DNA from 4 places in the Streptomyces sp. NPDC056479 genome. Region 2 is predicted to be linked to each of the others. Evidence: riboswitches for the same ligand, from Rfam matches in the RefSeq annotation. Region 2 holds a riboswitch; each other region holds the start of a gene.
The links. Region 2 has a riboswitch for cyclic di-AMP ahead of ACFQ6S_RS01195 (peptidoglycan DD-metalloendopeptidase family protein). Riboswitches for the same ligand answer to the same signal wherever they lie in the genome.

Region 1 (7,327 bases), on a different contig from region 2:
CAAGCCGGACACGCGGACCGGCGAGGTCAAGGTGCTCGGCGGGTTCAACCTGAGCGACCCCGACCGCCACGTGTCGTTCCCGCTGACGCGGGCCGACCGGGTGCTCACCGGCGCCGACTTCGACGTCGAGTCGATCCAGCGGATGCCCGATGGGACGTACTGGCTGGGCGACGAGTTCGGCCCCTGGCTGCTGCACTTCTCCGCCAAGGGCCGCCTCCTGGAGGCTCCCATCGCGCTCGACGGGGTGAAGGCGCCGGAGAACCCGTACCTGGACGGCGCCCAGCCGAACATAGCGAGCAGCAAGGGTTTCGAGGGCCTGGTCCGCTCCGTGGACGGCCGCCGTCTCTACCCGCTCCTCGAAGGCACCGTGAACGGGGACACCCCCGGCGATCTGCGGTTCAGCGAGTTCGACCTGCGCATGCGCGCGTACACCGGGAAGCGGTTCGTCTACCGCCTGGAGTCGACCGCGAACGCCATCGGGGACGCCATCGCCGTCGACCGGCACCGGTTCCTGGTCATCGAGCGCGATGGCGGGCAGGGCGACACGGCCAAGTTCAAGCGGATCTACCTCGCCGACACCCGGGACCGCAACGGCGACGGGCTGATGGACAAGACACTGGTCGCCGACCTGCTGGACATCGCCAACCCCAAGGGGCTCGGCGGCTTCGGGGAGACCTTCCGCTTCCCCTTCCAGACGATCGAGGACGTGAACCTCGTCGACGACCGGACGCTGGCCGTCCTGAACGACAACAACTTCCCGTTCTCCTCGGGCCGTACGGCCGGCCAGGCGGACGACAACGAGTTCATCACCATCCGGCTCGCGGAGCGACTGCACGCCGACAAGCGCGCGTTCCGCTGACCTCCGGGCGTGGCTGGACCGGTCGAGGGGGCGATCGGTCCAGCACACGGAACGACACATCCGGCGCCGCCATGGCGTACGAGGCCTTACGGGAGCACCAGCCGGTCATCACCTGGCGGGAGTTCGCCGGATTCGGCGCGACGCCGGGCATGCAGGCGCTCGACGCAGGCATCGGGCTGATCGACGATCAGATCACCCAACTGACCCAGGCCGCCCCGCCCTTGCTCCGCGCACTGCGCTCGGACGCCGCGGAGGCCTGAGGGGGCCCACCGGGCACCGCTCGCCCAGTCACCGGTGACAGTTCTCGCGCCGCGTCCGATGAGTGACTTGTGGGGACCGTGCAAGCGGCTGGTGCCCTTGATGTGTGACCACGTTCACCCTGATGTGGCGGAAAGTGATGAATTCCTTACGCAAGTGACGCGTAAAGGACGGTAACTCAGACAACGACCGTGGAGGCTTCGAGTGCGACCGTTCACTCTCAACTACGCGATATCCAGGGGGCTTCCGAGCGCGGTGATCCCCTATCACTTCGACGCGGCCAGGCAACTGAACGTTCTTCCCGACGGACGCCCCGCCGTCAGTGACCCGGACCTGATGCTCGCGGCCGGCACGACGACGTCCACCGCCGGGTCCGCGACCCACTTCGACGACTGACGGACCGGGCCGCGCATGACGGTTCTGATCCTCACGTCCGAGGAGGACGTGACCGCCGACATGGTGGTGGCCAGGCTGCACGGGACGGGAACGCCCGTGATGCGCCTGGACCCCGCCGACCTGCCGGGCAAGGCCGTGCTGTCCGCCGACTACGCCCACGGCGACTTCGACGGCCACCTGTCGGTCAACGGACACGTGCTCAGCATGGGCGGTCTGCGCTCCATCTGGGTGCGCAGGCCCGGCGAACCGGCCGCGCACGCGGCCGAGCCCTCACCTTGGCTGACCGCCGAGACCCGGCAGGCGCTGTACGGGATGCTCTACTCCGCCACCGCACGGTGGATGAACCATCCGCGCAACGCCGACCAGGCCCGGCTGAAGCCCTGGCAGCTGCGGGTCGCCCACGTCAGCGGCTTCGCCGTGCCGCCGACGGTCTTCACCACGGCACCCCGGCTGGCGCGGGAGTTCGCCGAGGAGTACCGGGACGTCGTGGTGAAGTCCGCCTCGGGGCCGCCGCCCGGTGAGCCGGCGCTGGCCCTGCCCACCACCCTCGTCGGCCCCGACGCGGACTTCTCGGCCGTCGCGGCCGGGCCCGCGCTGCTCCAGCGGTACGTCCGCAAACGGGCCGACATCCGCCTCACCAGCGTGGGTCCCCGGCTGTTCGCCGCACGCAAGGCCGCCGAACCCGACCAGGTCGACGGCCGCTACGGCGACACCGGGCACGGCTGGGAACCGGTTCCGGTCCCGGACCGCATCGGCAAGTCGGTGCACGAGTACGTCACTCTGGCCGGACTGGCGTACGCCGCCTTCGACTTCGCCGAGGACGAGGACGGCATCTGGTGGTTCCTGGAGTGCAACCAGAGCGGCCAGTTCGGCTTCGTCGAGCTGGAGACCGGGCAGCCCATCGCGGAGACGGTCGCCCTGTGGCTGGCGCAGCGCGGGGCGGAACGCCGCGGCGGGTGAGCCGGCCCGCACTACGTTGGGTCGGGCCAGGGACATACGGGCAACGGCGGGACGGGGAGGAAGACGCGATGACCACGCGGCGGACGATCGCTCCGGAGGAGATCGACACGCTGAATCTGGCCGATCCGCGGCTGCGCGCCGAGAGCGATCTGTCCGCCGTGTGGCACCACTTGAGGGAGCGTCGCCCCCTCCACAGCTGCCTCAGCACCCTGCCGCTCGCGCTGAAGGCCGCCTGAACTGCCCTGCGGCCTACGCGGCCAGTTCCTTGCGGATGCGGTCCAGCATGAACGCCGAGGATTCCTCGGCCCGTTCCTCCCAGGCGAAGACGCAGGCCGTGGCGACGCCGTCGACGTTCAGTTCGCGCAGCGTGCCGAAGAAGGCGTCCCAGTCGATCTCGCCCTGGCCGATGTCCAGGTGCTGGTGGATACGGGCAACGCACGACCACCCCGCCTCGAAGGAGACGGGGTGGTGATGGCCGGTCGACCGCTCAGGCGGGGCGTATCGCGCTGTGGATCGCCGCCTCGCCGGCGTAGTGGATCGACTCCTCGCGGATGATGGCCCCCGGCCCCGGGGCGTGGATCATCATGCCGTTCCCGGAGTAGATACCGACGTGCCCGGCATGGAAGAGCACCAGGTCACCGGGCTCCAGACGGGTCAGGGCGACCCCCTGGCCGGCGATCGCCTGCTCCTGAGCCGTGCGCGGGAGGCTGATGCCGGCGGCCTTCCAGGCTGCCTGGGTGAGGCCGGGGCCGTCGTATGCCTCCGGGCCGGTCGTGCCCGAGACGCAGGGCTTGCCGAGTTGGGCGCGGGCGAACTCCAGGGCGCGGATGGACCGGGTGTCCTGCGGCCCCGTCGAGGTGAGGGCGGGGTAGGCGCCGAGGGTCTGGTCCGTGACCGGGAGCGCGAGGACGTCGGCGATGGGGGCCGGCGCGGCCGCGGGCCAGGCCGTGGCGCCGGGCGGGACCGTGGTGAGGTCGGCGGCCGACTGCGCTTGCAGTGCCTGCCACTGTGCCTCGGGTGAGGGCTGGATCGGATCCGGCGTCGCGCTCCAGTTGTCAGCCGCGGGCAGGACCAGCGGCGCCGTGAGCGGATCGTTCTGCCGCGCGAGGTAGGTGGACAGCAACTGCCGGGCCCGGTCCAGCTTGCGCTGGTTCTGCTCCTTGGTCGTCCGCAGTGCGGAGCGCTGCTGCGGCTCGGCCGCCGGTGCGGTGTCCCAGGCCGTGTCCGGGGCGTTTCCGGCCGGGAGAGCGAGGACGGGCGGGATGACCTGGGTGGCCTGAAGGTCCGCTCCCGGTGCCGGCGGGGCGGGCGGCAGGGCGGCGATCGGGCCGGCGGTGAGCTCCGCGAGGGGAGCCGCGCCGATGGCCCGAGCGGACGTCGACTCGGCGGCCGGCCCGGCCGTGAGTTCCAGCGCCGGGCGGCCGGAGGAGTCCCGCGCCCGGTCGGGGCCGTCCAGCTCGCGCGGAGGCCGCTGCGGGGCGGGCCGGTCCGGCGTCCGGTCGCTCGGCAGCACCGCCGGCACGGTCGGACCCAGCTTTGCGCGTGCGACGTCGAACCACTGCCGGGTGACGCTGTCGAGTGCGGGGTCGCCGCCCCTGCTCTCGCCGGCCCGGGGCGCTGCGGCGGGCGAGGATCCGAAGTCCGCCGGCCGGGCGGCGCGCTTGCGCGGTCCCGTCGACGCCGCGCGGGTGGCGTTGAAGGTCCCCGAGTCGGTCTCGGCCCGGTCGTAGAGCGAGCTGATGCGTCGGCCGACCTCTTCACGGCTGGGCGTCTCGTCCGCCGCCGAGGGGGTGGCGCCCGCCGTCTGGCCGAGCAGGGCCACCGACGTGAGGGCCGCTGACGCGAGTGCGGAGTTGCGCATGCCGGGGAGGCTGAGAGCCCCCGGCCGCGCGGTGCCTTCCGGCGCCATGGGCGACGTACTCCTTCCTGATCCGCCTACCGAGTTAGCGGTGGGGGTACCCCCAGGCCGTTCAGGCTCTGGGGGAGGGTTCGGGCGGTTGTTCCGGAAGGTGTGCCCTACGGCCTGTGCCCCGAGGGGCAGTTGGCCGATTCACCCCAAGTTCGGTTGGGTCCCCGGCTCCAGTGAACCCTGCGGGCGCACCGGACTCGGCGGAAGCCGCGCGTCCCGGCGGGGTTCGCCGGAGATCGTCGTGCGGTCTGAGCCGTAACCTAGCCAACTTGTGCGCCTCCCGTGAAGGTTGAGGCGTTAAATGTCCGATACGTTTCTGTGACCTTCGACGCTTGCGCGGAGCGGGAGCCCGATTTACTGCGCGGTGCGTCTACGTCGCCACGCTTCGTAGTGATCCAGGACCGTTTCCTCGATCGGGCGGTAGGTGATGCCCAGTTCGCTCACACTGCGGCTGTTGTCCACCCGGAACCGGATGCCAAGGTGTTTGCGGATGTAATCCTGGCTCAGTCCGAAGGCCGGACCCAGGACGCGCACCGGCCAGTGCGGGAGCGCGGTGCGCGGGAGGCGGAGATCGCGGGGGTATCGGGTCCGCAGGATGCGGGACATCTCGTGGAACGACGTCATGGTCTCGGACGCCACGATGTAACGGCCCTTCGCGTCCGGGTTCTCGGCCGCCGCGATGTGCGCGTCGGCCACCTCCCGCACGTCCGCCGTGGTGAAGCTGAAGTCCGGTGCGCCGTAGAAGAAGTAGCCGTTGAACAGCTCCTGGAGCAGGAACAGACTGCCCGACTCCGAGGTGGGCGTGAGGGACGGACCCAGGATCAGGCCGGGGTTGACCGACACCATGCGCCAACGCCCCTGCGCGGCCTCCGCGTCCCACGCGGCGCGTTCGGCGACCGTCTTCGCGTAGTGGTACGGATTGTTCTCCACCGTGCTGGTGGTGTTGAAGTACCGCTCCGACAGCACCCCGTCGTCCATCTCCAGGACGTCCGCGTAGTCGCCGAAGATCGCGCCCACGGTCGAGGTCAGGACGAGCCTGTCCACCGTGGGCGTCCGCTCGATGGCCGCCAGCACATTGCGCGTGCCGAGCAGGGCCGGGTCGACCATGTCCCGGCGCCCGTCCTTGATCTTCTCCGGCATACGGAACGGCGACGCCACATGGAACACGGTCCGGCACGCCGTCATCGCCTCGTCGAAGGAACCCTCGGCCAGCAGGTCCGCCTCGAACAGCGACAGTTGCCCGGGGTGCGCCTCCTGCATCTCCCGCAGCGGCCGCACTTTGGCCGTGGCCGCCGAGCTCCGTACGGTGGCGTGCACCCGATGACCGCGCTCCAGCAGCCGCTTCACCAGATGACTGCCGACGAACCCGCTGCCACCGGTTACCAACACGGCCGTCGACCCGTCTGCGCCCACCCTCACTCCTTCGCCCGCGCGGAAGCCGGTCGATCACGGTAGCGGCGTTGCCCGTGCGGGGCCATGGCTGCGATGGAGCCCGATCGCTCGGGACGCCAAGGTCCTCGCCGCGGCCGGCGTCCGGCACCGCGTCGAGGTCACCAGCGCGGCAGTCGCAGTTCGTACTCCGGGTGGATCCGCCGCATGTAGCCGGTGTCGTCACGGGAGCGCACCCCCGAGTCGACGTACAGCCGGTGCAGCCGGTCGAGGGCGTCGTGGTCGAGGTCCACCCCCAGGCCGGGTCCGGTGGGGACCTCGACCGCCCCGTCGCGCAGCTCCAGGACGCCGGGGACGATCACGTCGTCGGCCGAGTTCCACGGGTAGTGCGTGTCGCAGGAGTGGTCGAGGCCGGGAATGGCCGACGCCACATGGGTCAGGGCCGCGAGGCTGATGCCCAGGTGCGAGTTGGAGTGCATCGACAGGGCGATGCCGAACGCCTCGCAGACGGCGGCCAGTTCACGGGTGCGGCGCAGTCCGCCCCAGTAGTGGTGGTCGGTCAGCAGGACTTGGATCGCGTTCTGCTCGATCGCCGGCTTCAGATGCTCCCAGGCGATCACACACATGTTGGTGGCAAGAGGGAGCGGCGCGTCGTTCGCGACCTCGGCCATGCCGGGGATGGTCGCGGTCGGGTCCTCCAGGTACTCCAGTACGCCGTCCAGCTCGCGTGCCACGTACCGCGAAGTCTCCACCGTCCAGGCCGTGTTGGGGTCCAGGCGCAACGGCAGGCCGGGGAAGGCCTCCGCCAGCGCCCTGATCGCCGCGATCGCCTCGTCCGGCGGGAAGACGCCGCCCTTGAGCTTGAACGAACGGAAGCCGTACCGCTGTTGCATCAGCCGGGCCTGCTCGACGATCCCGGCGGGATCGAGCGCCTCACCCCAGTCGTCGCCGACCGCCGGGCGGCCGTCGAGGGCGGGGTGTTGCGCCCACTTGTAGAAGAGGTACGCGGCGAAGGGCACCGAGTCCCGGACCCTGCCGCCGAGCAGATCGCTGACCGGACGGCCGAGCAGCCTGCCCTGGGCGTCGAGGCAGGCGACCTCCACCGCCGAGGTGGTCCAGCCGCGTTCGTGGGAACTGGGCACGGTGGGCAGCAGCGCTGCGTCGACCGCGGCCGTCACGGCCGTCGTGTCGAAGACGTCCATGCCGACGACCACCTTCGCGGCCGCCCGCAGTCGCTCCAGACGGGCGGCGCCGCCCGGGGATTCGCCGAGGCCCACCGTGCCGTCCTCCAGGACGAGTTGGAGGATGACGCGCAGGGCGAGGGGCTCGTGGACGCCGTTGGAGTTGAGCAGGGGCGGGTCGCGGAAGGCGATCGGGGTGACGATCAGCTCGCGGATCCGGGTGCCGTCGGTGCTGCTCATGCGCGGACCGCCTCCAGGCCGTGGTTCATGTGCATGTACGTGAACTCACTTCACGCACCTAGATGATCAATCAAGCTATGAATCGCTCCCGTCGTATGTCAAGACATGGTTGCCGGATCTCGCCGGACCTCTGAC
Region 2 (7,327 bases):
CGGTGCTTGGCGTTGGACTCCAGATAGTCGGCGACGATCGCCTCGCGCTCGACTCCGAGGGAGAGCAGCGTCACAGCGATGGACAGGCCGGCGCGGTCCTTGCCGGCCGCGCAGTGCATCAGGGCCGGGACACTCTCCTCGGCCAGCGCGTGCAGCACCTGGGAGTGCTCACTGGTGCGCTCCTTGATGATCGAGCGGTAGGAGACGATCATCCGGTTCGCGCCCTTGCCGTCCGCCAGGATCGCCCGCAGCTGGTCGAGATCGCCGTCTCGGACCATCTGCCAGAACTCCGCCCCGTCCGCCGGGTCGGACAACGGCAGGTTCAGATTGCGCACGCCCGTCAGCTCGACGTCGGGCCCTTCGAGCTTCTGGTCCGCTGCGTTGCGGAAGTCGAAGATCGTGTGCAGGCCCAGGGAGTCGAGGAAAGCGGCGTCCTGCGCGGTCGCGTGCGCGAGATGGCCGCTGCGGAACAGCACCCCGTGCCGCACCCTTCGTCCGTCCACTGTCGGCAGTCCACCCACGTCACGGAAATTGCGAACCCCGGCCAATTCAGGCTCGGTCGACGGGATCTGCTGCGTCACGGGGGCTCCTCCCGGTCGGCCCCGGCGGCGCGGCTCGGCGGTGTGGCCGACGGGGTGCGCTCTCGACGATACGACATGGCTTCCAGGGCCAATGAGTTATCCACAGGCGTTGCCTCAAGGCCCCTCGGCCCTTGATGATGTTGGTACTTGATCGCACCTGTTCGTCTCTGTGGGGGCTTGATGCTGGAGATCTCCGACAACGGTCGTACCTGGCTCCTCTCGGGGCCGACCAGCAGTTACGCCGTCCATCTGACCGAGGGTGACGAGCTGCTGCATCTCCACTGGGGGCCGCGGATCGCGCTCGCCGACGCCGAGGCCCTCGCCGTACGTCCGCTGCCTGAGTACTGGCCCTTCGAGTCCCCGCTCGACGGGCGCGAGGAGTACCCGGTCGAGGGCGGCCCCCGCTTCGTACGCCCCGCGCTGTCCGTGCGCGGCGACGGGCGGCGCGGCACCGAGTGGGTTTTCGTGCGGTACGAGACCGAGGGTGACGAGCTGCGGTTGCGCTTTCGTGACGGCGGGCTGAACGTCACCCTGCACCACCGGATGCGCGGGGACGTCGTGGAACGCTGGGTGAGCCTGGACAACGAGGGGCCGGCTGTGGAGCTGCTGCGCGCCGACTCGGCCACCTGGACGCTGCCCGACCGGGAGGACTGGCGGCTGTCCCAGCTGCACGGCCGCTGGGGCGCCGAATCCCGGCTGGCGCAGGCCCCGCTCACCTATGGCGAGAAGGTCATCGGCAGCCGCCGCGGGCACACCGGGCATCAGCACCTGCCGTGGGTCGCGCTGGACACGGACGCCACGGAGGAGCGCGGCGAGGTCTACGGCTGTGCTCTTGGCTGGTCAGGGTCCTGGCGCATCGCCGTGGCCCAACTTCCGGACGCGCGCGTGCAGATCACCGGCGGCGCCGGGCACGACGACTCGGGCCTGCTGCGGCTGGCGGCGGGGGAGTCCTTCACGACGCCCGTCTTCGCCGGCCTGTGGAGCGACGGCGGCTTCGGCGGGGCCAGCCGCGCCTGGCACGCGTACCAGCGCGCGTATGTGATCCCCGACGCCGACCAGGACCGGCCGGTGCTGTTCAACTCCTGGGAGGCGACCGAGTTCGACATCTCCGAGGAACAGCAGAGCCTCCTCGCGCGGCGGGCCGCGGCCATCGGCGTCGAGCTGTTCGTGGTGGACGACGGCTGGTTCGGCACGCGCACCAGCGACCGCGCCGGGCTCGGCGACTGGACGCCCAACCCCGACCGCTTCCCGTCCGGCCTCGAGCCGCTCGCCGAGTACGTGCACGCGCTCGGCATGCAGTTCGGCATCTGGGTCGAGCCGGAAATGGTCAATCCGGACAGCGAGCTGTATCGCGCCCATCCTGAATGGGTGCAGCACCAAACGGGACGAAAGCGTACGGAATTCCGCAATCAGCTCGTACTGAACCTCGCCCGTGACGATGTCCAGAACTACCTCTGGGAACAGCTCGACGGGCTCCTCTCCAGTGCCCCGATCGACTACGTGAAGTGGGACTTCAACCGCTGCTTCTCCGACGCCGGCTGGCCCGGTGAGCCGTATCCGCAGCGCCTGTGGGTCGACCATGTGCGTGCCCTGTACGGTCTGCTGGACCGGCTGCGCGCCGCTCACCCCGGCGTCGCCTTCGAGTCCTGCTCGGGCGGCGGCGGACGGATCGACCTCGGCGTGCTCGGCCGCACCGACCAGGTGTGGACCTCGGACAACACCGACCCTCTGGACCGTCTCGCCATCCAGCACGGCTTCAGCCAGATCCACCCGGCCCGGGTCATGGCGGCCTGGGTCACGGACAGCCCTACCACCATGCTCAATCACCGTGCCAGCTCACTGCGCTTCCGCTTCGTCAGTGCCATGGCGGGAGTGCTCGGGGTCGGCGGCGACCTGGAGCGGTGGACCGAGGAGGAGCTCGCCGAGGCCCGGGAGTGGGTGACGCTCTACAAGGAGATCCGTCCCCTGGTGCAGCGCGGTGACCTCTACCGGCTGCGCCCCCCGCGCGGAGGGCTGAGCGCGGTGCAGTACGTGCTCGGGGACGAGACCGTCGTCCTCGCCTGGCTCCAGGCTCAGAGCTTCGGTGAGCCCCTGCCGGCCCTGCGGCTGCGCGGCCTCGACCCGACAAGTGCGTATGAATGCCTTGAAACGGGCGAAATTCACCGAGGTGCCGTACTGGTACATCACGGGCTTAACGCCCGCCTGTGTGGCGATCTGGATGCGACGGTTATTCGCCTCCGTCGCATCTAGGTGTTCTGTCCGAATTGTTGCCTTCATTCCAACTCGCTCTGGAATGAAGGAAGGTGGAGCAGTGTCACGTGAGGAGCGTCATATTCGTGACCGTGCGTCGCCCGTCATGTCCACGTAATTCACATGCTTTTCAAGGGGCTTTGAGTCGAACGGGATCCCGAAAATTCACTCAGGGTGACCGGTAATTCCCACAAGGGATCAACAGGAACGCATTCGGACGGAACCCCTCACTTGTTCCCATGCGTCTTCCTCGCTTACGTTCGCCACCAATCCGGACGGACGCCTAATCCTGCCGCCGACCGGATCCCGCGCTAACTCACCCGTCCACGGCAGGAGCGGGGGACCCACAGGTACAACCGCCTGTTCCGGTCTCCGGAACGGCTTGGGGTCAAGTCGCGTCCCGATGCGACCGGGCATCTCCAGCCCGCACCCGACAGCTCACCTCGCAGGCGCCGGAGAGGAATTCGCCATGCCCGCGAAGGGTAAGCATCGCCGCCCGAAGTCCCTGCGCTTCACCCGCTCCATAGCCGTCGCCGGAACCGGCGGCGCCGCTCTCGCTCTCCCGCTCATGGGGGCCACCGGCGCCCACGCCGCTCCCTCGCAGTCCGTTTCGGAAAAGGCCGTTCAGTCCCTTCCGGTCGCCGGGCAGAAGGCGGAGAAGAAGGTCGCCGAGAAGAAGGCCGGCGTGCGGACCTATTCGGTGAAGGTGGGCGATTACCTTTCTAAGATCGCCAACGAGGAGAATGTCAGCGGCGGCTGGAAGCGGCTCTACGCCGACAACCGCGCGGCCGTCGGTGACGACCCGTCGCTGATCCACCCCGGTCTGAAGCTCACGATCGGCGGCAAGAAGGCCGCGACGAGCACCCCCAAGTCCTCGTCCTCCGCCCCGTCTTCCTCCACGAAGCCGTCCTCGAAGTCCTCGCCCAAGTCGTCCTCGAACGACGCGAGCGCCTCGAAGTCCGCCGCGAAGGCGACCACGGCCGCCGAGACCACGAGCACCGCCAACGGCTTCTCCGCCCCGCTCTCCGGCGCCTCCCTCGGCACCGGCTACAAGGTGGCGGGCAGCATGTGGTCCAGCGGTTACCACACCGGTGTCGACTTCGCCGCCGCGACCGGCACCCCGCTCAAGGCGGTCGGCGCGGGCACCGTCGTCTCCGCCGGCTGGGGTGGCGCGTACGGCAACCAGGTCGTCATCCAGCTCGCGGACGGCTACTACGCGCAGTACGCCCACCTGTCCTCGCTCGGCGTCTCGGCCGGCCAGACCGTGACCGCGGGCCAGCAGATCGGCCTCTCCGGCGCGACCGGCAACGTGACCGGCCCGCACCTGCACTTCGAGATCCGCACCACCCCGGACTACGGCTCGGACGTGGACCCGGTCGCCTACCTCGGCTCCAAGGGCGTCGCCATCGGCTGACGGCCGCCCGCGCGAAAGCCACCTGCCTGACACGCAACCGAAGGCCGGACCTCGATCCCCGGGTCCGGCCTTCGGTGTGTCCACGATATGTGCCCATGATCCGGTGGCTGTGCCCGGAGTTCAATGGCGGTAATCGCGCTCTCAACACCCCTACTCAGAGGGTTATTCCAGGTTTGGCCAACACTTGGGGAGTGGCTTATCTCACCGCACGTCAATCCCTTCCTACGGTCGCGTAGGTCACATTCGAAGGTGAATCATGTCCCGATGTGGCAGACGATTCGAAGAGTGACAGCAGATCAGTGATCGGGTCGTACGTCGCGGTGGGGGACAGCTTCACCGAGGGCGTCGGCGACCCCGGCCCCGGCGGGGCGTTCGTCGGCTGGGCGGACCGGTTCGCGGTCCTGCTCGCGGACCGGCGCCCCGAGGGCGACTTCGATTACACCAACCTCGCCGTGCGCGGCAAACTGCTCGACCAGATCGTCGAGGACCAGCTTCCCCAGGCCGTAGAACTGGCCCCGGACCTGGTCTCGTTCTGCGCGGGCGGCAACGACATCATCCGGCCCGGCACCGACCCCGACGAGGTGGCCGAGCGTTTCGAGCGGGCGATCGCCCGGCTCACCTCCGCCGTCGGCACCGTCATGGTGACGACCGGCTTCGACACCCGTGGCGTGCCCGTGCTGAAGCATCTGCGCGGCAAGATCGCCACGTACAACGGTCATGTGCGGGCCATCGCCGACCGGTACGGCTGTCCGGTGCTCGACCTGTGGTCCCTGAAGACGGTTCAGGACCGCCGGGCCTGGGACGGCGACCGGCTCCACCTGTCCCCCGAGGGCCACACACGCGTGGCGCTTCGCGCGGGTCAGGTCCTCGGCCTGGAGATCCCCGCCGACCCGGACCAGCCCTGGCCGCCGCTCCCGCCCCGCGGCACCCTCGAGGTTCGCCGGGACGACGTCCACTGGGCGCGCGAGTACCTGGTGCCGTGGATCGGGCGGCGGCTGCGCGGCGAGTCGTCGGGGGACCATGTGACGGCCAAGGGCGCCATGTCCCCGGACGACATCAAGATGCGTATCCAGTCGGTGGCTTGAGAGCGGTTCCCGAGCCACAGGTGCCTGCGGGCCGTGCCGATCACTGATCGGTACGGCCCGCAGGCATGTCTGCCGGAACGAACTCGGCGCCCGCGCTCCTCACCGTCTGGACGCCGTCAACGCCGCCCGTTCCAGCCCCAGTTCCCGCGCCAGCGCCTCATCCACCCACTCCAGGGCACGCGCGCGTGAGACGGCGCCCGGGTACGACGTCAGCTGTACGGCCAGTCCGTCGAGCAGGGCGGTGAGACGCAGGGCCGCGCCGGTGGGGTCCGGGCACCCGAACTCGTCCGCGGCCACACCCTCGGCGATGACCTCGGTGATGGCCGCCTTCCACTGCCGGTCCAGGTCCCGGGTGACCTCCTGGAGCGCGGGCTCGCGCAGCGCCACCGCCCAGCCCTCGATCCACAGTCGCCAGCCCTTGGCCTGGCCGGTGGGCGCGTACCAGCGCACGGCGGCCCGCAGTCGTCGTAGCGCCGTGGTGCGGCGGCCGAGCAGCCGGCGCAGATGGGCCAGGTCGTCTTCTGCCGCATGGGTGAACGCGGCCGCGACCAGCTTCTCCTTCGTGGCGAAGTGATAGAGCACCAGCGCGTTGCTCACACCGAGCGCCGAGGCCACGTCGGCGATCCTGACCGCCGCCACGCCCCGCGCCTCTATCTGCTCCACGGCGGCGCGCAGCAGTTCCTCCCGCCGCTCCGCCACGCTCAACCGCACTCTTGCCACGCCGTCACCCTAAAGCCTCGTCACGAGCCGCTCTTCGGCCGCAGTCGGGCGAGGCCCTGCGCGGCCACCGTCATCGGTGCCAGCCGAACCGCTCGGTGATCTCCGGCAGCCGGTCCGCGGCGATGGCGTGGGCGGCGGTACGGGGGGCCGTCCCGTCGGCCTCGGCGCGGGCCAGGGTCAGCTCGGTCAGCGCCCGCATCGAGCGTCTGGTGTGGGCGAACGCCTCGTCCGCGTCCGGACCGATGTCCCCGAACAGCGTCCACCACCACCAGGCGTTCGTGGCCGAGTTGACCACCACGTCCGGCAGCACGGTGACGCCGCGTGCGGCCAGCAGCTCCTCCGCGTCGGGCCGTACGGGCATGTTGGCCGCCTCGGCGATCCAGCGGGCGGTGACCCGTCCCTGGTTCGAGGCGTCGATCGCGTACGAGACGGCCGCCGGAACCAGCACCTCCGCCTCGGCCGACAACCAGGCGTCGCCCGGCAGTTCCCGGTCACCGCGGCGCAGCGCGGCGCGGTCGATCGTGCCGTAGGCGTCGCGTGCCGCCAGCAGGGACTCGACGTCGAGACCCGCCGGGTTGGCGATCGTGCCCTTGACGTCGGCGACGGCCACGACCGTGAGCCCCGCGCGCGTGAGGAAGCGCGCGGTGGCTCCGCCCATGGTCCCCAGCCCCTGGAGCGCGACGCGGGTCCGCCAGTAGGGCACACCGGCCCGGTCCAGCGCCGTCAGCACCGATTCCGCGACCCCGCAGCCGCCGACCAGCTCGTCGAGCCCGATGCCGTCGACCTCGACCGCGAACGCCTCCGCGAGCCGTCGCCGGGCGCCCGCTTCGTCGTCGAGCAGCGGGTACACGGCCTGGACCGACGACACGAGCCCCGCCTCGACCGCCGCGCGGTCGACCACGTCCTGGGTGAGACCGAGGTCCTCGCCCGTGGTCCAGAAGTTCTCGATGTACGGCCGCATGCTGCGCAGGTAGCGCACGAGGAGCCCGTACGCCTCCGGATCCCGGGGGTCGCAGTCGATGCCCCCCTTGGCACCGCCCAGGGGGACGTACCGCGCCTCGGCGTCGTAGTGCAGCGCTTCCTTCATGCTCATGCCGCGGGCGAGCCCGGTGACTTCGTCCAACGTGCAGCCCGGCCGCATGCGCAGCCCGCCGCTGGCCACGCCGCGCACCAGCCGGTCGACGACCAGGAAGCCCTGGCGGCCGGTGATGTGGTCGGTCCAGGTGAGCGACAGCAAGGGCGTGGTCATGGGGTCTCCGTGGTCGGGGGCAGCCCTC
Region 3 (7,327 bases), on a different contig from region 2:
CTCCTGCTCGCGCTGGGCGACCGGCCCGCCGCCCACGACACCCTGGCCCGCCTGCTGATCGACGTGGAGCGCAGGCACGGCCCCGGCCACCCGGTCGCTGCGGAGGTAAGGCGGACCCTGCAGTGGCTGGGGCAGGTGCGCGGCTAGCGCACCGCGCGCCAGGACGTACCGCAGCGGCTACTGCGGCTCGGAGCGGCTGCACGATCACCGTGGACCGCGACGCCTGGGACGGACCGTTGGCCATCAGGGGCTGACCCCCGTACGGCGAGGTGCGGCGGTGCCCGAAGTCCTGGTGAATCGTTGGTCCAATGGGTTGGCCAGAGCCTGCCCACTGCCTACCATCGATCACCGCAAGACTTTGTGCACCGTCGCACAAGCTCTCCTCGGGAGGTCTCCTTGCACCGCCGCCGTCGTACCGCGCTCCTGCTCTCCGCCGTGATCGTCGCGGCGCCCCTGCTCACCGCTTGCGGATCCGACGCGCACCCCGGTGCGGCCGCCGTCGTCGGCGGCCAGCGGATCACCGTCTCGCAGCTGGAGAACAGGGTGAGCGAGGTCCGCGCGGCACAGCGCGCGGCCGTGCCGGACGAGGCCGCGTACGCGCAGGTCATCGCCAAGTCCGGCAGCCTCCCGCGCGACGTCCTGCACAACATGGTCCTCGACGAGGTCCTGCACGAGGCCGCTCAGGACGCGGGCGTGAGCGTCACCCGCAAGGAGATCCAGGGGATGCGCGGCGAACTGGAGGACCAGGTCGGCGGCGCCAAGGCCCTGGAAGCCGCCTGGCTCCAGCAGTACGGCATCCCGCCGCAGCGCCTCGACGAGAACCTGCGCCTCCAGCTCGAGGCCCAGAAACTCGCCACCAGCCTCGGCACCGACACCGGCAAGCCCGCCTTCTGGAACGCGCTGGCCGAGGCGTCCAAGAGGCTCGACATCGACCTCAACCCGCGCTACGGCACCTGGGACGTCCAGAAGAGCAGCCGGGCCGACGCCAAGACGCCGTGGGTGCGCGAGGTGACGGCGGCGGGGACGCCGCAGACGATGTGACCGCCGGGCTGTCCCGCCCGGCCTGTGGATAACTCCGGGGGTCGTCGGTCGCTTGGGTTACGTTCGGATCGTGAACGCAACCAGTCCCGAAGCCGCCGCCCCCGGCCGCATCGTCCTGCTCACCACCAGCCACCGCGTCGCCCCCGGCCTGCTGTCCTGGCCCGCGTGGCAGGTGCTGCACTCCGCCGACCGTGTGCTGTGCGCGGACGGCGCGCATCCGCAGCTGCCGTATCTGCGCGAGGCCGGGATCAGCGTCGACGAGGCCGCCCCGACCGCCCAGGACCTGATCGAGGCGTGCGCCGGCGGCCGCACGGCCGTGGTCGTGGCGACCGGAGAGGGCGAGCCCGCACTCACCGACGGCCTCGCCCGCCTCGCCGGCACCGGCCGCGTCCAGATGCCGGACCTGGAACTGCTCCCTGCCTCCTACGACCTGCCCGGCGCCCGTCTCCTCGACCTCGTCCAGGTCATGGACCGCATCCGCACCGAGTGCCCGTGGTCCTCCCAGCAGACCCACAAGGGCCTGGCGAAGTACGGCATCGAGGAGGCCTACGAACTCGTCGAGGCGATCGAGGACGGCGACCGCGACGAACTCCGCGAGGAACTGGGCGATGTCCTCCTCCAGGTCGTCTTCCACGCCCGTATAGCGGAGGAGGACCCGGAGGCCCCCTTCTCCATCGACGACGTGGCCGGCGGCATCGTCACCAAGCTCATCCACCGCCACCCCCATGTCTTCGGCGACGAGACGGCGACGACCCCCGAGGAGGTCAAGGAGCACTGGCTGCGCACCAAGGCGGTGGAGAAGCAGCGCGAGTCGGTGACGGAGGGCATCCCCCTCGGCCAGCCGGGACTCGCCCTCGCGGCGAAGCTGGCGTCCCGGGTGCGGACGGCGGGCCTTGAGGTGCCGCTGCCGACGGGCGAGGGCCTCGGGTACGAGCTGCTGGCGATGGCGGTCAGAGCGGAGGCGGCCGGGGTGGACCCGGAGGCGGCCCTGCGGGTGGCGGCACGCGCCTACCGGGACGCGGTGCGAGCCGTTGAAGGCCTCGGCGCCCAGTAGCGTCCCCCGCCCTCGCCGGACTCCCCGCTTCCCCGCGCCCTCAGCAGAACCCTCGTTTCCCGGCCCCCTCGCCTTCGCACTCCCCCCAGACGGCCCCCGCTTCCCGCCCCCTCGGCAAATCCCCCAACCCGCCAGCTACCGTCAAGGAGTGACCAACCAGCCCCACCCCCCGACCCCCACCCCCGCGGCCCCCGAGCTCTTCACCTGGGAGTTCGCCACCGACCCCTACCCCGCGTACGCCTGGCTCCGTGAGCACGCCCCCGTGCACCGGACCCGGCTGCCCAGCGGGGTGGAGGCCTGGCTGGTCACCCGGTACGCCGACGCCAAGCAGACCCTCGCCGACCCCCGGCTCTCCAAGAACCCGGCTCACCATGACGAGCCCGCGCACGCCAAGGGCAAGACCGGTATCCCGGGGGAACGCAAGGCCGAGCTGATGACGCATCTGCTCAACATCGACCCGCCGGACCACACCAGGCTCCGCCGGCTCGTCTCCAAGGCCTTCACGCCCCGCAGGGTCGCCGAGTTCGCCCCCCGGGTGCAGGAGCTCACGGACCACCTCATCGACCAGTTCGCGCGGAAAGGGAGTGCCGACCTGATCCATGAGTTCGCCTTCCCGCTCCCCATCTACGCCATCTGCGACCTGCTCGGCGTCCCCCGCGAGGACCAGGACGACTTCCGGGACTGGGCGGGCATGATGATCCGGCACCAGGGCGGCCCGAGGGGCGGGGTCGCGCGGTCGGTGAAGAAGATGCGCGGGTATCTGGCCGACCTCATCCACCGCAAGCGCGAGGCACTCCCCGCCACCCCCGACCCCGGGGAGGACCTCATCTCGGGCCTGATCCGCGCCTCCGACCACGGTGAGCACCTCACCGAGAACGAGGCCGCGGCCATGGCCTTCATCCTGCTGTTCGCCGGTTTCGAGACAACCGTCAATCTCATCGGCAACGGCACCTACGCCCTGCTCACCCACCCCGAGCAGCGCGCCCGTCTCCAGTCCTCCCTGGCCGCCCACGACACCGCCCTCCTCGAGACCGGCGTCGAGGAACTCCTGCGCTACGACGGCCCCGTCGAGCTCGCCACCTGGCGGTTCGCCACCGAGCCGCTCACCATCGGCGGGCAGCAGATCGCGGCCGGCGACGCCGTCCTCGTCGTCCTGGCCGCCGCCGACCGCGACCCGGCGCGGTTCGGCCACCCGGACGTCCTGGACCTGGGCCGCCGTGACAACCAGCACCTCGGTTACGGCCACGGCATCCACTACTGCCTCGGCGCCCCGCTCGCCCGTCTGGAGGGCCAGACCGCCCTCGGCACGCTCCTCACCCGCCTCCCGGACCTCCGACTCGCGGCGGATCCGGGGGAGTTGAGATGGCGCGGCGGACTGATCATGCGCGGACTGCGCACTCTTCCGGTGGAGTTCACCCCGCTTGGGTGAGTCTGTCCGCCCTCGCGAACGTGACATGCGCTCAAGTCTGTGATCTTCACGTGATCTACGCGGCATTAACTTGTGACAAGTGATCGTCTGCCTATACGTTCACGGATCAACAAGGCGCCCAGGTTTCACGCGCCACAGTCACTGCTGTCTCGTGAAAGGCGCCCGCATGCTCTCCGGGAACGGTCGTCACCGTCGCCCTCGTCAGGCTCCGGCTCTTCTCGTCGCGGCCGGGGTGACCGGTTCCGCCATCGCCATCCCGCTCCTCGGTGCCTCGGGCGCCAGCGCGGCCGACGGCAATGTGTGGGACAAGGTCGCCGAGTGCGAGAGCGGCGGCTCCTGGAGCGCCGACACCGGCAACGGGCGGTACGGCGGACTCCAGTTGACCCAGGACGACTGGGAGAAGTTCGGCGGCCTCGACTACGCCTCCACCCCCGACCTGGCCAGCCGCTCGCAGCAGATCGCCGTGGCGCAGGACGTCCTGGCGGACCGGGGGACCAGCCCCTGGGGCACCTGTGCGGTGCTCAACGGGCTCACCAAGGCGTCCGGCTCGGTCGACCTCGACACCGGGGTGGCGGAGGACTCGCCCTCCGAGGTGTCCGGATCCTCCGGATTGCTCGATTCGCCCAAGTCGTCCAGCTCGTCCAGCTCGTCGGGTTCATCTGATTCATCGAGTGATTCCGAGTCCTCCGGCGCGTCGGCCTCGTCCGGCGATGCCTCGAACTCGCCGAGCGACTCATCCGACGCTTCGTCCGAATCGCCCGATAATTCCTCGTCTTCGCCCTCATCGTCCGCTTCGGCCGACAAGTCTGCGAAGTCCGATGCGTCACCCGACTCGGAAGCCTCACAGTCGCCGGACAGCTCTCCCATAGAGACCCCCAAGAGCGACAATCAGGACAACTCTGAGCAGGATGCGGGCTCCTGGAGCCTTGTCGACACCGGGTCGATCGACGACGCGGCGGCCGGCTCCGGGCGTCATCGCGGCCCCAGCGCCGACGAGAGCGCCGCCGTCGAGGGCGCCGTCAAGTCCTCCGGTCGCCACGCCTCGTACAGCGTCCGCCCCGGCGACACTCTCGCCTCCATCGCCGACTCCCTTGAGCTCGAGGGCGGGTGGCGCGCGCTGTATGACGCGAACAAGAAGGCCATCGGCGCCGACGCGAACCACATCTTCGCCGGTCAGACCCTGGACGTCCCTGCCGAATAATGGTCGAACAGGGCGAAAAACAGCGGCAGTTCGCGTCACGTTTCGCCATGTAATGTCCGTTTTGAAAGCAGTGAGAGATAGATCTCAGAAGCCCTGATCGTCTTTGTAATTCCCCGATTCGCGTGTCTACGGTCATGACCGCTCGCCACCAGTGCGAGCCCCGACAGCCGTCACGCCGAATCCTGCCGGCGGCCGTACGGGAACAGTCGTCGCGTCAAGCGCCGTAGGCAGGAGCGGGGGACCCAAGGTTTGCGCCGGGTCCGGCAGTTGAGGTCCTTCGGGGCCGCACGGCCGGAACCGGCTCGGGGTGAAGTCGCGCAGCGGGAGCCGAGAGGCGAACGTGCGCGGCCGGGCAACTCAACCGGCCCGAACCCGACAGCTCACCTCGTAGGCGTCGGTGAGGGGATCCAACCATGCTGTTTTCCAGCAAGGGCAAGCACCGTCGTCCGTCCAAGGCCGCTCGCGCCATCGCCGTCGTCGGCGTCACCGGTGCCGCCGCCGTCGCCGCCCCGCTGATGGCCGCCGGCAGCGCCTCGGCCGCCACCGCCTCCGAGTGGGACGCCGTCGCCCAGTGCGAGGCCGGCGGCAACTGGTCGATCAACACCGGCAACGGCTACTACGGCGGTCTGCAGTTCTCCGCCTCCACCTGGGCCGCGTACGGCGGTACCCAGTACGCCTCCACCGCCGACCAGGCCACCAAGGCCCAGCAGATCGAGATAGGCGAGAAGGTCCTCGCGGGCCAGGGCAAGGGTGCCTGGCCGAACTGCGGCACCGGCCTGTCGAGCGCCGCCTACAACGGCTCCTCCGCCAGTGGTTCCTCGCAGAGCAGCGAGACCACCACCCGCTCCTCCGAGCAGCAGTCGGCCTCCCGCTCCGCCGACCGCCCGGCCGCCAAGAAGAGCACCAAGACCGTCACCACCCCGACCGGCAAGAAGGTCAAGAAGGGTGACGGCGAGTACAAGGTCGTCAAGGGCGACACCCTCAGCTCGATCGCCGAGAAGAAGAACGTCAAGGGCGGCTGGGAGAACCTCTTCAAGCTGAACAAGGACATCGTCGAGGACGCGAACCTGATCTACCCGGGTCAGCAGCTGCACCTGAAGTAAGCCGGCGCGGCGGGCCGCGACATCCGGCGGCCCGCGGTACTACGCGGCCGACAGCTGAACCACAGCGCCTTCACATCCGTGGACCTCATAGTGAAGGCGTCGTGAGGGCCACCCCCGTCCCCACGAACTCCCCGCCTCGGTGCGTTTTCCCCCGTACGCACCGGGGCGGGGCTCTTTCTTGTGCGGGTCCGAGCGCGGGTCCGAGCGCGGGTCCGGACACGGGGCCGAGCGCGGATCGTTTTTGTTCCGTTCGGAAACAATTTACTCTCGGTTCTGTCCACGGGGCGGTCGACCGCTGGCCGAACGCCCGGAGCCGGTTAGGCTCGTCTCGCAGTACCCACCGCGGTCTGCGTACCCGCGTCACATCCGAAGAAGGAGATGCTCGTGCCGTCCATCGACGTCGTCGTAGCCCGGGAAATCCTGGACTCCCGAGGCAACCCCACGGTCGAGGTCGAGGTCGGCCTCGACGACGGCAGCACGGGTCGTGCCGCCGTCCCGTCCGGCGCCTCCACGGGCGCCTTCGAGGCCATCGAGCTCCGCGACGGTGACCCCAACCGCTACCAGGGCAAGGGCGTCGAGAAGGCCGTCCTCGCCGTCATCGAGCAGATCGGCCCGGAGCTGGTCGGCTACGACGCCACCGAGCAGCGCCTGATCGACCAGGCGATGTTCGACCTGGACGCCACCGACAACAAGGGCTCGCTCGGCGCCAACGCCATCCTCGGCGTCTCGCTCGCCGTCGCGCACGCCGCCTCCGAGGCCTCCGACCTCCCGCTGTTCCGCTACCTCGGTGGCCCGAACGCGCACCTGCTCCCCGTCCCGATGATGAACATCCTCAACGGTGGATCCCACGCGGACTCCAACGTCGACATCCAGGAGTTCATGATCGCCCCGATCGGCGCGGAGTCCTTCTCCGAGGCCCTGCGCTGGGGCACCGAGGTCTACCACACCCTCAAGAAGGTGCTGAAGAGCCGCGGCCTGTCCACCGGCCTCGGCGACGAGGGCGGCTTCGCCCCGAACCTCGGCTCCAACCGCGAGGCCCTCGACCTCATCCTCGAGGCCATCAAGGAAGCCGGTTACGCCCCCGGCGAGCAGATCGCCCTCGCGCTCGACGTCGCCGCCTCCGAGTTCTACAAGGACGGCAAGTACCTCTTCGAGGGCAAGGAGCGCTCCGCCGCCGAGATGACGGAGTACTACGAGGAGCTCGTGGCGGCCTACCCGCTCGTCTCCATCGAGGACCCGCTCTTCGAGGACGACTGGGCCGGCTGGAAGGTCCTCACCGACAAGCTCGGCGACAAGGTGCAGATCGTCGGCGACGACCTGTTCGTCACCAACCCGGAGCGCCTGGCCCGCGGCATCGACGACGGCGCCGCCAACGCGCTGCTCGTGAAGGTGAACCAGATCGGTTCGCTCACCGAGACCCTCGACGCCGTGGAGCTCGCCCAGCGCAGCGGCTTCAAGTGCATGATGTCCCACCGCTCCGGTGAGACCGAGGACGTCAC
Region 4 (7,327 bases), on a different contig from region 2:
CTCAAGCCACCCGGGTGGCCCCTGCGAAGGGCATCTCGTCGAGTGGGGCCACGCGCACCGGGGCCGACGGGTTCGGGGCGTGGATCATCTGGCCGTTGCCGATGTAGAGGCCCACGTGGCTGATGCTCGAGTAGAAGAACACCAGGTCGCCCGGGAGGAGTTCGGACCGGGAGACGCGGCGGCCCGCGTCGATCTGGGCGTACGTCGTACGGGGCAGGGAGATGCCGGCCGAGCGGTACGCGGCCTGGGTGAGGCCTGAGCAGTCGAAGGCGTCCGGGCCGGTCGCGCCCCAGACATAGGGACTGCCGAGCTTGGCGTAGACGTAGGAAATGGCGGACGCCGCACGGGAGTTGGGTGCCCCCGCGGTGGCCGGGCCGAGGGCGGTGAGGGCGTCGCGGGCGCCTGTCGCGGAACGGGCGGCGCGGTCCGTGCCGCTCTGCTGGAGGTGGGCACGCTCCTGGGCGGTCAGCCGGGCGAGCAGTTCCTTGGCCTCGTCCAGCTTGCCGGTGAGCGTCTCCTTGTGGCGTTTCAGCTCGGCCTGGCGGGACTTCAGCGAGGTCAGTTCGATGTGGGCGGCGCCGCGCAGCTGCTCGATCTCGCGCAGCTGTCTGCGGACGTCGGCGACGGACGCCGCCTGACGGTGGCCGGCGCGGTCCGCGAACTCGGCGCCGGCGAGATAGCGGTCGGGGTCCTCGGAGAGCGCGAGCTGGAGCGCGGGGTCGACGCCGCTGGCGCGGTACTGCGCCGCGGCCATCGAACCGAGCGCGTCACGTGCCGAGTTGAGCGTGTCCGTCTTGCGGGCGGCCTCGTCCTGAAGCGTCCTGATCCGCTGCTCGGCCGCGTCCGCCTTCTCCTTCGCCCCGTTGTACTTCTCGGTGGCGACCTCCGCCTCCTGGTACAGCTTGTCCACCTTCGCCTTCACCTGCGCCGGTGTCAGCTGCGGCTCGGCGTGTCCGGTCCCGTCGAAACCCGTCGCCGTCGCCGCGCCCGCCAAGGCGATCGTCCATGCCGTGCGGGCGGTATTGCCGCCGATGCCGCCGATGCCGCCGACCGTGCGGCGGCGGGGCTTTCGGTGCGCTGCCACGTGGACTGCACGTCCTTTCGTACGACCGCCTCGTCCCCTACGCCCGCCTGGGACGGCGGACGGTGGGCGTCGCCCGCCCCGGAGGAGCGGCGGGGTGTACGTGCGCCTGGGGGGAGCGGACGTACGACCGCCCGGGGCGGGTTACGCATCCGGCGGCGGCCTGCACAGGGGGAGCGGGCCGCCGCCGGACTTTTTCGGCGGTGGTGGCCGACTGCCGCCCCTGGCCCGGGCGGCGGTGGGGAGCCGGTCACCTGGTGGAGGACGCTAAACCTCGCTGTGCCGGGTCGGTGACGCGTTGTGCGGAAGTGCTGAGAGCGGACCGTCGGTGACCGTAAGTGAGCGTGATCCCGGGATGGGGGCGTCTGGTTCACGCTGAGTGCTGACCGATGTGGCGATTCGGGGTTGCGGAGGGGTGGCGGGGTGCTATGGCGCGCATATATGCGAGGGCTGGGTAGGGCGCAGGGCGGTGTCGGGTGGGTTTTTCGTGGTGGTTGGGCTCCGGCTCCATGGACGTACTCATCCATCTCTTCGTCGGTCTGCACATCATCGGTATCGCCGCGCTGCTCGGTGGTTTCTTCACCCAGATGAAGGCGATGGGACAGGGCACCGCCCGGTTCGTCCCCGCGATGCTGCACGGCGCGCTGACCATGCTGGTCACCGGTGTGATCCTCGTCGGCCTCAATCAGGCGGACGACCAGCCCGTCAACAACATCAAGATCGGCGTGAAGCTGGCGCTGCTGATAGTGATCCTCGGGCTCGTCTATGTGAAGCGGGACGAGGAGACGGTGGACAAGAGTCTGTTCGGTGTGGTCGGGCTCTTGACCACGGCGAACGTCTTCATCGCCGTGTTGTGGACGTGACGCCGCTGGCGGGGGCCCCGGGGGTTCTCGAGCCGATGTAGGCCCGCGCCGCGCCCGCGGTGACCGCCAGCCACGCCGCCACCGCGATCCAGAGGAGTACCTCGCCGGGGGTCTCCAGCCAGGGGACGTCCTCGGCGGAGGCGACGGAGAGGGTCGCCGCCGCCGTCATTCCCATCGGGAACACGGTGGCCCAGCGGCGTACGTCGTAGCGCGGCCGTGGCCATGCGAACTCGCCGATCAGCAGGACGGCGTACCAGGCGAAGTCGAATACGAGCACGGCCGCGGTCACCGTGCGCAGGACGCCGGCGTCGTCGGTGTTCCAGAGGTACAGGTCGGGGCCGTCGGCGGCGAGGAGTTTCGAGCCGGCGAGTGCGGAGATGGCCAGGGCGCCGCCCGCCACCCAGTGGTCGCCGGCGCCTTGGGCGATCTGGCGCGGGTCGAAGCGGGGCAGGGCGAGGATGTAGAGCGCGAGGCCCACCCAGAACAGGACGAGCGCGGTGTGGGCCAGCCATGACGTTCTCTCGGCCGCGGCCAGTGTCGCGCCGAGGACGGCCAGGCCCTGGGTGGCGACGCAGCCCAGGAAGACCGAGCCGGGCATGTGGCGGCGCCAGTGGCGGGCCACCGTGATGAGGAGGCCGGGCCAGAGCAGTGCGGCGAGGGCCATGAGGGCTTCGGCGAGGGTTTCCCAGCCGAGAGCGGTGAAGCGGGTGCCGAGGACTGTTGTCGCGGCGATGGCGGTCAGGGCGGCGGGGGTGGCCGCCTCCTTGAGCCACCCCGGGCGGTCCCAGAGGAGCCGGGCGGTGAAGTCGCCGGCGAGGGCGAGCCAGGCTGCGCAGGCCAGGGCCAGGGCGATGCGGGAGAGGGTTTCGTAGCCGGTCTGGTGGAGGGCCACCGAGATGATGCCGGTGGCCATGACGGCGGCGCCGGCGGTGGGGGGTCGCTGCGACCACCAGGTGTGGAGGGGGGAGGTGGGGGTGGTGCTGGCGGGCATGGGGCGATGCTATGGAGCGGGGTGGGGGTTGGGGGTGGGGCGCGCGGGGGGTTGGGTGTGCGTTGATGCCTGCGGCGGCCCGCTTCGGCGAGTGGGGGTGCGCCTGGCGCCTGCGGGTGCGCTCTGGGTCGGGGCCGTGCCGGGGGGTGTCCGTCCTCGGTCCGGCGGTTGCTGGGCGTCAGGAGGTGCTGTTTCTTGACGCCTGCCGCTGCGGGCGGACACCCCCCGGCACAGCCCCTTGCCGCCGTACGCGGGTGCGGGTGCGTTTCGGTGCGACTGACGAAGCACGCGCGCGTGGCCTTATGAGTGGCCCGCGCGCGCGTGGTGGGGAGAGGGGCCGGGTCAGGCGGGGCGGACCACGCTGTGGATCGACGACTCTCCGTCGTAGTAGATCGACTCCTCGCGGACGTAGGCGCCGGGCTTCGGGGCGTGGATCATCATGCCGTTGCCTATGTAGACGCCCACGTGGGTGACGTCGTCGTAGAAGAAGATCAGGTCGCCGGGCTGGGCGCTGGAGAGGGGGACCGTGGTGCCGGCGTTGACCTGGTCGTAGGTGACGCGGGGGATGTCCACGCCGGCGGCCTTCCAGGCGGCCTGGGTGAGGCCGGAGCAGTCGTAGGAGTCGGGGCCGGTGGCGCCCCAGACGTACGGCTTGCCGATCTGGGAGCGGGCGAAGGCCAAGGTCTTCTCGGCCTTGGTGGCGTAGGAGCTGTCCGAGGAGGACGAGTCCGAGGTGCCCGAGTCGGCCGGGGGCTGCTCGGTGTTCTCCTGCTGCTGTTGTTGCTCGGCTTCCTGGCGCTGGCGCTCGGCCTCCGCCTGCTGGCGGGCCAGCTCGGCCGCCTTGCGCGCGGCCTCCTCCTGCTTGCGCTTCTCGATCGCGGCGAGGCGGGCCTTCTCCTCCGCCGTCAGCTTCGAGAGGAGTTCGCGTGCGTCGGAGAGCTTCTGCTGGACGGTGGTCTTCGCGTTCTGGAGGTCGCTCTGCGACTCGGTGAGCGTCTCGAGGCTCTCAGTGGCCTCCTTGCGCTTCTCCATCGTCGCCGACTGCTGCGTGACGTACTCGTCGACCGACTCCTTCTGACGGTCCGTCATGCGGCCCATCAGCTGGCTCTGGTCGAAGTAGTCCTGCGGGGTGTCCGCGAGGAGGAAGGTCGCCGTGTCGGGGGCCGAGGCGCCGGTGCGGTACTGCGCGGCGGCGGAGCGGCCGAGTTCCTCGCGTGCCTCGTTGAGCTTCTGGGTGCGCTGGGCGACGTCGTCGAGGAGGGTGTCGACGCGCTTGCGCTGTTTCGCGGTCTTCTCCTTGGCCGCGTTGTACTTCTCGGTCGCCGACTCCGCCTGGCGGTAGAGGTCGTCGACCTTCTTCTCGACCTCTTCGAGGCTGGGCTTGTCGTCCGTCGAGGGGCTCGCGTTGGCCGTCTGGGACAGCAGGGCGACGGAGGTGAGGGCCGCCGTGGCGAGGGCGGGGGTCCGTATGCCTGCTACGCGCGTACCAGCGGGACGCGACTTGCGGTGCGACGCCAAGGGAGGCGACTCCTTCCATGCTCCGCCTACCGAGTTAGCTGTCGGGTTCGGGCGGGTGGTTCGGAAGGGTTGCCCTACGGCCGCTCCCGGATGGGAAGTCGGGCCGATTCACCCCAAGTTCGGTGGGTCCCCGGCTCCGCGCGCCGTGAGACGCGCCGGACTCGGCGGAGGCCGTGCGGCCCGGCGTCGTTCGCCGGTGGGGGTCGTACGGCCTGTCCGGCACGGTAGCCAACTCGTGTGGCGCCTGTGAAGGTTGATGTTCGATATGCCCGATACATTTTCGTGACCTTGAGTCAGGGCGGGACTGAAGGTGCTTGATTCGGGGAGTGTGTGACTGTTTGTGCGCTTCTCCGAGGAGTGGGCTGGTTAGTGGCTTTTGTCGGGTTAATCGGCCGTTCTGTCTGGGTGATCGCAGGTTGTGAGGGGCTGGTCGCGGGGGGTGAGAGGGCTCTCGGGTGGGTGGGAACGGAAGATCGTCGGGAATCGGAACGTGTGATGTTCTCGGGGCGGCGGCGGGCTGTCAGTGGGGCGGCCTAGACTCGGAGAGCGATGAGCAGCCTCTTTGACGACAGCTTCCTGGCGGACCTCCAGGCCCCACGGGCCCACGAGGAAGAGCCGCCACCACCGCCCGAGGGCGATCACGCTCCGGAGCCGGTTCCGGACGATCTGTTCGGTGGGAAGTTCGACGTGCCACCGGACCGGGACGCCTACTACCGCGACGGCGCCCCGCGCCCGGCCATCGACGCCGCGGCACTGCTGGAGGGGCTGAACGAGAACCAGCGCGCCGCCGTCGTCCACTCCGGCACCCCGCTGCTCATCGTGGCCGGGGCCGGCTCCGGCAAGACGCGTGTGCTCACCCATCGCATCGCCCATCTGCTGGCCGAGCGGAGCGTGCATCCGGGGCAGATCCTCGCGATCACCTTCACCAACAAGGCCGCCGGCGAGATGAAGGAGCGCGTCGAGCAGCTCGTCGGCCCGCGTGCGAACGCGATGTGGGTGATGACCTTCCACAGTGCGTGCGTGCGCATCCTGCGCAGGGAGAGCAAGAAGCTCGGGTTCACGTCCTCGTTCTCGATCTACGACGCCGCCGACAGCAAGCGGCTGATGGCGCTCGTGAGCCGTGATCTGGACCTCGATCCCAAGCGGTACCCGCCCAAGTCCTTCAGCGCCAAGATCAGCAACCTGAAGAACGAGCTGATCGACGAGGAGGACTTCGCCGCCCAGGCGACGGACGGCTTCGAGAAGACCCTCGCTCAGGCCTATGCGATGTACCAGTCGCGGTTGCGGGAGGCCAACGCCCTCGACTTCGACGACCTGATCATGACGACGGTCAATCTGCTGCGTGCCTTCCCGGATGTCGCCGAGCACTATCGCCGGCGGTTCCGCCATGTGCTGGTGGACGAGTACCAGGACACCAACCACGCGCAGTACGCGCTGGTGCGCGAGCTCGTCGGGACCAGCGAGCACCCCGTCGACGTGCCGCCCGGCGAGGACGACCTCGCGCCCGCCGAGCTGTGCGTGGTGGGTGACGCAGACCAGTCCATCTATGCGTTCCGGGGCGCCACCATCCGCAACATCCTCCAGTTCGAGGAGGACTACCCGGATGCGACGACGATCCTGCTGGAGCAGAACTACCGCTCCACGCAGACGATCCTGACCGCCGCCAACGCGGTCATCGAGCGCAACGAGTCCCGTCGCCCGAAGAACCTGTGGACCAACGCGGGCGCGGGCGCGCGCATCACCGGCTATGTCGCGGACACCGAGCACGACGAGGCGCAGTTCGTCGCCGAGGAGATAGACCGACTGACGGACGCGGGCGACGCGAAGGCCGGCGATGTCGCCGTCTTCTACCGTACGAACGCCCAGTCCCGTGTCTTCGAGGAAGTCTTCATCCGCGTCGGGCTGCCCTACAAGGTCGTCGGCGGTGTGCGCTTCTACGAGCGCAAGGAGGTCCGGGACGTCCTCGCCTACCTGCGGGTGCTGGCCAACCCCGAGGACTCCGTACCGCTGCGGCGGATCCTGAACGTGCCCAAGCGCGGCATCGGTGAGCGCGCCGAGGCGATGATCGACGCCCTTTCGCAGCGGGAGAAGATCAGCTTCCCACAGGCGCTGAAGCGTGTCGACGAGGCGTACGGGATGGCCGCGCGGTCGACCAACGCCGTCAAGCGGTTCAACACGCTGATGGAGGAGCTCCGTACGATCGTCGAGTCCGGCGCGGGGCCGGCGACCGTCCTGGAGGCGGTCCTGGAACGGACCGGCTATCTCGCCGAGTTGCAGGCGTCCACCGATCCCCAGGACGAGACCCGCATCGAGAACCTTCAGGAACTCGCGGCCGTCGCCCTGGAATTCGAGCAGGAGTCGGGCGAGGGCGAGGCCTCCGCCGGACTGGCGGCATTCCTGGAGCGGGTCGCGCTCGTCGCCGACTCCGACCAGATTCCGGACGAGCAGGAGGACGGCTCGGGCGTCATCACCCTGATGACCCTGCACACCGCCAAGGGCCTTGAGTTCCCGGTCGTCTTCCTCACCGGCATGGAGGACGGCGTCTTCCCGCACATGCGCGCCCTCGGCCAGACCAAGGAGCTGGAGGAGGAGCGGCGGCTCGCCTACGTCGGCATCACGCGCGCGCGTGAGCGGCTCTATCTGACGCGCTCGTCGATGCGGAGCGCGTGGGGGCAGCCGTCGTACAACCCGCCGTCCCGCTTCCTGGAGGAGATCCCGGCACAGCACGTGGACTGGAAGCGCACCGGGGCGACCGCGCCGGTCTCCTCCGGTCCCGTGTCCGGGGTCGCCGCGTCGCTGTCCTCGTCCCGCTCGCGTTCCTCGGCCTCGGGCGCCTCCGGCTTCGCCACGCGCCGTACCTCGGAGAAGCCGGTC

Region 1: another riboswitch for cyclic di-AMP. It lies ahead of ACFQ6S_RS35975 (NlpC/P60 family protein); the one in region 2 lies ahead of ACFQ6S_RS01195 (peptidoglycan DD-metalloendopeptidase family protein).
Region 3: another riboswitch for cyclic di-AMP. It lies ahead of ACFQ6S_RS23895 (transglycosylase family protein); the one in region 2 lies ahead of ACFQ6S_RS01195 (peptidoglycan DD-metalloendopeptidase family protein).
Region 4: another riboswitch for cyclic di-AMP. It lies ahead of ACFQ6S_RS41555 (NlpC/P60 family protein); the one in region 2 lies ahead of ACFQ6S_RS01195 (peptidoglycan DD-metalloendopeptidase family protein).

What each region holds. Positions count from the first base shown of each region.
Region 1 covers NZ_JBHTRZ010000011.1:44,890-52,216, reverse strand. The annotation lists gene ACFQ6S_RS36005 (esterase-like activity of phytase family protein) at 1-859, shown strand, start outside; gene ACFQ6S_RS36000 (hypothetical protein) at 931-1,119, shown strand; gene tgmA (putative ATP-grasp-modified RiPP) at 1,322-1,513, shown strand; gene tgmB (ATP-grasp ribosomal peptide maturase) at 1,529-2,473, shown strand; gene ACFQ6S_RS35985 (hypothetical protein) at 2,542-2,709, shown strand; partial or broken gene ACFQ6S_RS35980 (TIM barrel protein) at 2,723-2,905, opposite strand; gene ACFQ6S_RS35975 (NlpC/P60 family protein) at 2,961-4,382, opposite strand; cyclic di-AMP (ydaO/yuaA leader) riboswitch at 4,391-4,595, opposite strand; gene ACFQ6S_RS35970 (NAD-dependent epimerase/dehydratase family protein) at 4,737-5,795, opposite strand; gene ACFQ6S_RS35965 (glucarate dehydratase family protein) at 5,933-7,192, opposite strand.
Region 2 covers NZ_JBHTRZ010000001.1:278,240-285,566, forward strand. The annotation lists gene ACFQ6S_RS01185 (tyrosine-protein phosphatase) at 1-581, opposite strand, end outside; gene ACFQ6S_RS01190 (alpha-galactosidase) at 762-2,831, shown strand; cyclic di-AMP (ydaO/yuaA leader) riboswitch at 3,139-3,296, shown strand; gene ACFQ6S_RS01195 (peptidoglycan DD-metalloendopeptidase family protein) at 3,301-4,245, shown strand; gene ACFQ6S_RS01200 (SGNH/GDSL hydrolase family protein) at 4,545-5,330, shown strand; gene ACFQ6S_RS01205 (TetR/AcrR family transcriptional regulator) at 5,430-6,050, opposite strand; gene ACFQ6S_RS01210 (Glu/Leu/Phe/Val dehydrogenase dimerization domain-containing protein) at 6,121-7,299, opposite strand.
Region 3 covers NZ_JBHTRZ010000006.1:101,328-108,654, reverse strand. The annotation lists gene ACFQ6S_RS23920 (protein kinase) at 1-147, shown strand, start outside; gene ACFQ6S_RS23915 (SurA N-terminal domain-containing protein) at 397-1,041, shown strand; gene ACFQ6S_RS23910 (nucleoside triphosphate pyrophosphohydrolase) at 1,112-2,095, shown strand; gene ACFQ6S_RS23905 (cytochrome P450) at 2,244-3,524, shown strand; gene ACFQ6S_RS23900 (transglycosylase family protein) at 3,691-4,725, shown strand; cyclic di-AMP (ydaO/yuaA leader) riboswitch at 4,935-5,134, shown strand; gene ACFQ6S_RS23895 (transglycosylase family protein) at 5,139-5,828, shown strand; gene eno (phosphopyruvate hydratase) at 6,207-7,327, shown strand, end outside.
Region 4 covers NZ_JBHTRZ010000014.1:159,944-167,270, reverse strand. The annotation lists gene ACFQ6S_RS41570 (NlpC/P60 family protein) at 2-1,084, opposite strand; gene ACFQ6S_RS41565 (hypothetical protein) at 1,591-1,944, shown strand; gene ACFQ6S_RS41560 (tellurite resistance/C4-dicarboxylate transporter family protein) at 1,922-2,935, opposite strand; gene ACFQ6S_RS41555 (NlpC/P60 family protein) at 3,278-4,453, opposite strand; cyclic di-AMP (ydaO/yuaA leader) riboswitch at 4,462-4,630, opposite strand; gene pcrA (DNA helicase PcrA) at 5,003-7,327, shown strand, end outside.